2 regions of the Vibrio sp. SNU_ST1 genome follow, and region 2 is predicted to be linked to the other one. Evidence: predicted binding sites of a transcription regulator. Region 2 holds the regulator's gene; the other holds the start of a gene.
The links. Region 2 encodes CRP, which controls carbon source genes, mostly activating them, when cyclic AMP is high. Its sites were predicted from a motif close to TGTGANNNNNNTCACA; they were not measured.
Positions count from the first base shown of each region.

Region 1: recB (exodeoxyribonuclease V subunit beta) is a predicted target of CRP. The motif match lies at 2,100-2,115, and genes of this name have one in related genera.

Region 1 is NZ_CP130748.1:707,780-711,760, reverse strand. It holds gene recB (exodeoxyribonuclease V subunit beta) at 1-2,003, opposite strand, end outside; gene Q5H80_RS03120 (hypothetical protein) at 2,245-2,406, opposite strand; gene recC (exodeoxyribonuclease V subunit gamma) at 2,413-3,981, opposite strand, start outside.
Region 2 is NZ_CP130748.1:2,916,065-2,920,045, reverse strand. It holds gene astD (succinylglutamate-semialdehyde dehydrogenase) at 1-120, shown strand, start outside; gene Q5H80_RS13000 (DUF1338 domain-containing protein) at 340-1,131, shown strand; gene crp (cAMP-activated global transcriptional regulator CRP) at 1,317-1,949, opposite strand; gene Q5H80_RS12990 (phosphoribulokinase) at 2,191-3,060, opposite strand; gene Q5H80_RS12985 (YheU family protein) at 3,138-3,350, opposite strand; gene Q5H80_RS12980 (hydrolase) at 3,445-3,981, opposite strand, start outside.

The DNA.
Region 1 (3,981 bases), 1.0 Mb from region 2:
AACTTACGATATTCTCGGAATTCGTTAACGACGTTTTCCCAAACCACTTCATCGTTGTTGAGTTCATCCAATGATGCGGCATCCAAAGCAAACAACTCTGAGGCTAAACTAGCGCGCAACGCACGGTCGTTTTCAGGCGTCAACACCGCTTGCAGTAAGCGTTGAATATCTTGGGCGATCAAGCTGGTGAACACACTGTCTCGGTTCGACAAATACACACTGGCGATACCTTGTTCAGAGAGCGCGTTCTTAATCAAACGACCTTCACTGCCGGTTCTAACCAAGACAGCAATATCACCCGCATTCACGGCATGTTGCTTTTTGCCGTTATCAAAATAGGCTTGTTGATTTTGAGAAGCGGTCAGAATGGTTTGAATTTGACTCGCGGTCGCCTCAGCCATTGCCTTATGATATTCGCCTTTCGGTAATGGCTTGTCTTCAGCAGCTTGTAGCCAAAAAGTCAGTGCGTGTTGAGTTTCACCGTTCATCACCCATTGCCGTTTGTCAGCCGATGGGCTAGCAGCAACGGGTAAGAATGGAATGTCTTGATCGTAGATAAACGGACTATCCGAATTCATAAACACTTGGTTTACTGCACTGACCATATCGGCACTTGAACGCCAGTTGGTACCCAAAGTGTAGTGAGCACTAACTTGGTTTCTCGCCTTGATATAGGTAAAGATATCTGCGCCACGGAAGCCGTAAATAGCCTGCTTCGGGTCACCGATCATAAACAAGCCGCACTGCGGGTTATCGAGGTAGATTCGGCTAAAAATACTGTATTGCAGCGGATCAGTATCTTGGAATTCATCGATCATCGCCACTGGGTATAAGGTTCGAATTCTCTCCACCAGCAGTGATTGCTCATCGACATCAATCGACGCAGATAACTGAGTCAGCAAGTCATCAAACGATAACCACTGTTTCTGCTGTTTAGCTTTGGCTAACATGGTTCGACAATGGGTAATGGCATGTGCCAGTAATGGAGCTTTTAGATCTGCTGGAGAGTTTAAGAAGTTCTCAATCGCTTCAAACACCGCGTGCTGAGGTGCAGTGCCTTTCGGTGTTTTTTCAATCAGAGTAGCTTGAGAGAACTTCTCTAATTTATCTGGGAACTGGTAATCATGGGTGTCGCTCTGCGCCCATGCTGTTACCGCTTCTAACCAAGTCGGCAAAGACTTCTTGGTGTAGCTGCGCTTATTCACATCCGAGCCAGAGATCAAAGCCAAAAAGTCCGCTTCAGATTCACACCACAGCGCTTTAAGTTGCTTCACTTTATCTAGGTTTTGATTATGCAGTGTTTGTAAGTCACCCGACATTGCTTCCACGGTTAGCTTTAGCGGAGATCCTGTCAGGTAACGATTGACGTCAGCCAATAATGAAGCGGGAGAACCCCAAATATTTCGCACTTCGCCCGCGAGTTGAATTGGCAGCGGGTAGAACTGTTTACGCCAATAGTCAGCAACCACTTGTGCTTTTAGGTGGCTTTCATCAGTCACAAATTCATTATCAAAACGGCTTCCAGACTCAAAAGCATTTTGGGTCAACATTCGCTGACAGAAACCATGAATGGTGTAGACCGCAGCCTCATCCATTTGTCTTTCGGCATTAAGTAGGGTTTGAGCCGCGCCAGCATGATCATCGATGGCTTGTAACAGAGGAGCAATCACTGGATCGTCACTTTGCCCACGTGCAAACGCAATCCGTGCATCATGGATTCGAGCACGAATACGATCACGTAGCTCTGCCGTTGCCGCTTCAGTAAAGGTCACCACCAAGATTTGGTCTACGGTTAGCGGCTCATGGTGTCGAGTGGCTTCAGTCAGATCACCTTGTGGAGCGGCCGTGCCGTGCCCGAGCAGTAGACGCAAGTACAAGCCAGCAATGGTGAATGTTTTACCAGTACCCGCTGATGCTTCAATTAAACGCGCGCCATGAAGTGGAAACGTCATGGTATCGAGTGTCTGTGGAGCGATTACCTGAACACTGCTTGTGGTCGTCATGCCTTACTGCCTTCTGATAAATGTGTTGTTACAAATGTGACCTAGCGTGGAAAACGTCATTCAATTTACGTCCTACGCTAATTTGTTAATAGTTAGTGCGATCTCTCTCACGGATCAATTCAGATCGCCTCGCTACTATGCGCCCACGAGTTCAGGAGCGCGTACAAGTTTTGTACTTTACGGCGTTACTTTGAACCACAGAATAATGGTCCCTCTGACCTGTGGCCGTACAGCGAACGCCCTACACTAATAATGATTTACTGGCGGCCACTTTATTTCCTGTACCTTGCTTCTCTTCATCTTGATTCCCTTCACCTTGAAAGCAAGCGTCCCAAATGTTTACCAGCCACTCTCTTTGGTCTTTCATTAATTCAGCGCATCCACTATTGATCTTATCGCTCACAGCCACTTACTCCTGCTCTTCCAGATCGGCAGCCGCTAACCTTGCAGCCTGTAACACAAGTGTTGAATACATACGCGACTCAGCAGCCAGCTCATCATCCCATTTGGGCCAAATGCGCGAGATGTAGGTATCTCTCCCCTCTCCCGTAAAAGCGAAGCTGTCATTAAAAGTATCGGTCATTTTCTTGAGCGACTTCTCTTCATCATCGACCCACTTTCCACGGCTAAAGCCCGCTTCAACGCCAGCCAATGCGGTTTTCGGGAAGTAAGGCAGTGGTGCTGTCATGCCTTGATAAAACAGTCGTACTAACTCAGCCAGTAAACTCTTCGCCTGCTGCGCATCGCCTATAGGCTGTAGCATTTGGTGAACAACGCCCTCTTTTCTGTCATAACCAATAATATGGGTCGTCTTTCCGTGTCCCATCACTGCACAACATAGATGATCAATCCACGCTGCCAAATAATCTTGAGAGCGTATTTTACCGCTACGGAAACGAACTAGACCCGATTGATAGTTTTGAGTTAACCAGCCCATCAAGCGAACAGGTTTGCCTTCGCCTAACACATCAAATTCGATATTAACTTCAAGATCTTGTTGCGGTGATCCGCTCACAAATCGAATCTCTTTAGCTAAGTCTTCCGCTTGAACACGGTTGGTTTCAAATTCGATATCACCAAAGGCTCCGACCGGTAAACGACCTTGTGCTTTTTGCTCAGAGACAAACAAGCGAACCGCTTCGTCTTCGCCTTCAGGGTGGTCTAGCAACACTTGCAGCAGAGCATCCTTAAGCTGGAAACTCTCTAAACCATTAAGTACGAACGGCTCATCGTCTTCCATCACAGGAAGCGGTGGCTCAAACACCACTTTTAAACGGCGATTAAAGAAGTATTGCACCGGCAAGCGCCAGAAACGTTGCAGCTCAACCAGATCCAATTCCAACGGATACGTTGCACCCAACAAATAGTCATCCAATGCACGGTTAAATTCACCACTGCGCTCACCGGAACGGTTAGCCGCAGGTAGCCACTCTTTGGCGTAACTCAATACATGGCTTGCGTCACCTTGTGTAAAGGCTGCGGGACTGAACGGCGTCATGGTGTGCTCAAAGCTGATCGCTTGAGTCAGCTTGATACCAGAATCATCACTGGGTAGTGATTGGTCTTCACTTAAGCAATAGTTCTGCTGGCAGTACTCTATTAACTCTGAAACGAGTACCGATGGCACTCGCTCGGTATTATCTTGAATTGAACGGCCGACATAGCTGATGTACAAACACTCTTGCGCCGACAACATAGCCTCTAAGAATAGGTAGCGACTATCTTCTCTCCTAGATCTATCTCCGGGACGAGCTCTTCTCTCTAACAAGTTAAAGCTCTCGACAGGGTTTGATGGCGGATAAACCCCATCATTCATACCCAACAAACAAACCGTTTTGAACGGAATAGAACGCATCGGCATCAAGGTACAAAAGTTAACTTGGCCAGCTAAGAAACGCTGGCTAATACGCGCGCCAGATAACTTATTATTGAGGTACTGGTAGATGATGCTTGGCGATAACTCTTGTTCGTACAAGGC
Region 2 (3,981 bases):
TCAGGTAACCTACGCCCAAGTGCTTACTACGCGGCTGACTACTGTGCTTACCCAATGGCGTCAATGGAAGGCGGTGAAACTCAACTGCCAGCGACGTTTAGCCCAGGTATTGAGCTGTAGTTTAGGCTAATGAGTTATAGAACTGGGCTCATTCGCTAACAATGGAGAGAGGAAGTAGCAATTACACTTCCTCTTTTCATCCACGTCCAACACCTAGATTGGGCGGTAGATAATAATAGAACAAGTATGTCACAGGCTGATGGCTGCTGACTCTATGTCCAGCCTCTCCCTTTCTAATCCAAATTACTAGCTTGCTAGAACCTCTGACAAGGAGTCACCATGACGCCCGATCTACTCTTTAAATCATTATGGGACGATTACATTCACAGGCTTTGTCCATCGGCTGAGAAAGTTCATCATCTGCTGAAAGAAGATGAAGCGCTGATTAATGATCACATTGCATTACGTACTTTCAATGTTGCCCCTTTGGGCATTGAAACACTGGCTAAGCCTTTCCTTGAATTAGGCTACAAGGCTTGTGGCGACTACTTGTTTGAGAGCAAGAAGTTAGTGGCTAAGCATTACGAGCATCCAGATCCAAAACAACCAAAAGTGTTCATTAGTGAGTTGAAGGTCGAAGAGTGTTCAAGCGACTTACAACAGATCGTTGCTAAGTTGGTTGAGCAAGTTGACGCAAGTAAGCTTCAAGGTCATGAATTCTTGTTTGGGGGGCGCCTTTGGGGTTTGAGCTTCACGGATTTCCAAGCGCTAGCAAAAGAGAGTGAATACGCGTCTTGGTTAGCGGCTCATGGCTACGGTGCAAACCACTTTACGGTGAGTGTGAACCAACTCGATGCTTTTGGTGAAGTGCAGGCAGTGAATGATTACCTGAGCGAATCAGGCTTCACTATCAATGCATCTGGTGGTGAGGTGAAAGGCTCTCCAGAGGTATTATTAGAGCAATCATCAACAATGGCAGACAAAGTCCCAGTTTCATTTGTCGAAGGCAATGAGATGATTCCTGGCGGCTTCTATGAGTTCGCTAAGCGTTATGCGATGGCCAATGGTGAGCTATATACAGGTTTTGTCGCGGCATCGGCTGACAAGATCTTTGAAAGCACCAATGGTTAAAGAAAAATAAGAGCAAGGGATTTTCCCTAGAGATGCGGGTACGCTTCGCTTCGAGATACTTTAGAATAGTGAAGTCCGATTTCTAACTTTGCTTCCCGCATCTGTTCTCTAGATCTTTAGAAAACAAAAAAAGCCACTAAATTCGCATTTGGTGGCTTTCAAATTTTTGGCTCAGTTAATCGAGATTAACGAGTGCCGTATACCACGATGGTCTTACCGTGTGCAGAAATTAGGTTCTGCTCTTCTAGCATCTTCAAGATACGACCTACGGTCTCACGAGAACAACCAACAATCTGGCCAATCTCTTGACGAGTGATCTTGATTTGCATGCCGTCAGGGTGAGTCATTGCATCTGGCTGTTTTGCTAGGTTTAGTAGCGTTTGAGCGATACGACCTGTTACGTCAAGGAACGCTAAGTCACCAACCTTTTGGCTAGTTACTTGTAGACGGTTTGCCATTTGCGCTGAAAGACGCATTAGAATATCTGGGTTCACTTGGATAAGTTGACGGAATTTCTTGAAAGAAATCTCAGCAACTTCACAAGGAGATTTTGCACGAACCCATGCAGTACGCTCTTGGTCTTCTTCGAACAAGCCAAGCTCACCGATGAAGTCACCTTGGTTTAGGTAAGAAAGAATCATTTCCTTACCTTCTTCGTCTTTGATAAGAACTGCCACAGAACCTTTAACGATGTAGTACAAGGTTTCTGCCTTTTCACCAGCATGAATCAAAGTACTTTTTGAAGGGTACTTATGAATATGACAGTGTGAAAGGAACCACTCTAATGTTGGATCGGTTTGGGGTTTACCTAGAACCATAATATCTTACTTCCTCTGCAGGGTATGCTTGCCGCTTTCCATATTTTAGCTAAGCCTGAATTGACGTAGCTAGGATAAGAGCACTCGTTGAGTGCTGCAAGCTATCTTGTGTTTCGTTTAAGAATAGTATCCTTTTTCAGGTACTATTTCTTGATTTTAATCGTGACCAAGCTACGATTTTTTACGCAAAATTGTGCACATGATCACGGTATGAAAAGTAATCAACCAGAATGTTGTTTTGTTAGCCTATTTTCCCGGTTTCTATAAGTTGTTGCAGGATAGGCCTTACAATGAGCTCCATAGCAAAACTCATCTTGCCTCCTGGCACTACAAGCGTGTTATGACGTGACATAAATGAGCCATCAATCATAGCCAACAGGTAAGGGAAATCGACGTTTTTGATGCCGCGCAAACGTATAACAACGAAGCTTTCGTCTAAACTTGGGATCCCTTTTGCATTCAGTGGATTCGATGTATCTACGGTAGGGACACGCTGAAAGTTGATATGAGTTCGCGAAAACTGCGGGGTAATGTAGTTAAGGTAATCATCCATTGAGCGAACAATAGAATCCATCACCGCTTCGCGAGAGTGACCACGATCGCGTGTGTCACGAACGAATTTCTGGATCCACTCCAAGTTTACGATAGGTACCATGCCGATAAGCAGATCGACGTGTTGAGAAACATTGATGTCACCATCGACTACGCCACCGTGAAGACCTTCGTAGAACATCACATCTGAGTTTTCAGGGATCTCTTGCCATGGCGTAAAGGTGCCGGGCATTTGATTGTAAGGCACTGCTTCATCGAAGGTATGCAGATAGCTACGGACTTTTCCCGTGCCTTCATTGCCGTATTGACGGAAGAAATCTTCTAATGCACCAAAATCGTTAGCTTGTGGACCAAAGTAGCTGATGTGCTTACCTTGCTCGCGAGCCTTACGGATCTCGACATCCATCTCTGGTCGAGTGAAGCGATGGAAACTATCCCCTTCAACCCAAGCTGCCTTCACGTCCATCATATTGAACATTTTTCGGAAGGCTTCTGAGGTAGTGGTGGTGCCGGCTCCAGATGAACCCGTCACCGCAATAATTGGATGTTTAGCGGACATGACAACCCTTGTCTTTTGAGTAACTTACTTGTTAGCAATCGTTTACCACTATAACACGGCTCCTTTATGAGCGCAGCTTAGAAGCGTTTTGTGACTTGAATATCAACGGTTTCATGCAGTTCAGAAAACACGATACTCACTTCTCCTGAGGCTAATTGATGTTTCACTTGGTCAATTTTGTTTTGCAGTGAAATTTCTATGTCACCATAGTCTGTACCTTCACGCAGTACGAATTCTTTGATGAGGTTTTCCAGTGTCTCTGGCGCAATTTCTTGCCATGGGATGATCATAAATACTTCTCTCTTTTATGTTCATGGATAGGTTTATTGATGTCGAAATGAGTGAGTTTAGTTATATTTTACTGCTATTTACTAAGGCTCGTCATTATGCCGAATCTTGTAGACTTTCATAGTAGGCGGGTAATGCTTCTTCTAACCAAAACCTTGGCTTGAGTGTGCTGCCAGTAATGAACCCCACATGACCGCCTTTTTGAAACAGTCGATAATCGATGTTATCAGGTAGAACGAACTTTGGAATCACATCATCGGTCATGAAAGGATCGTCTTTGGCATGAATGATCTGAGTTGGCAGTTTGATCTTCTTGAGTTTAGGCAGTGCGGAGCATTGTGCATAATAATCTTGGGCATTTTTGAACCCATGCAGAGGCGCCGTGATTTGTTCATCAAACTCATACAGTTTGGTGATCTTCTTAATGGTTTCCGCTGTGACCCCCAGCTTTTCCTGTAGCAGGTTAACTTTTTTCAAGGCGTTTGATTTTAGAGAGTTGAGTAGATACTTCTTATAGAGCTTGGAGAAGCCCTGCTCAATGCGACTAGAACAACAAGCCAAGTCAAATGGAGCAGATACTATGGTCGCCGCCGACAGCAATGGGTCGTCTGCATACTCAGCCAAATAATTCGC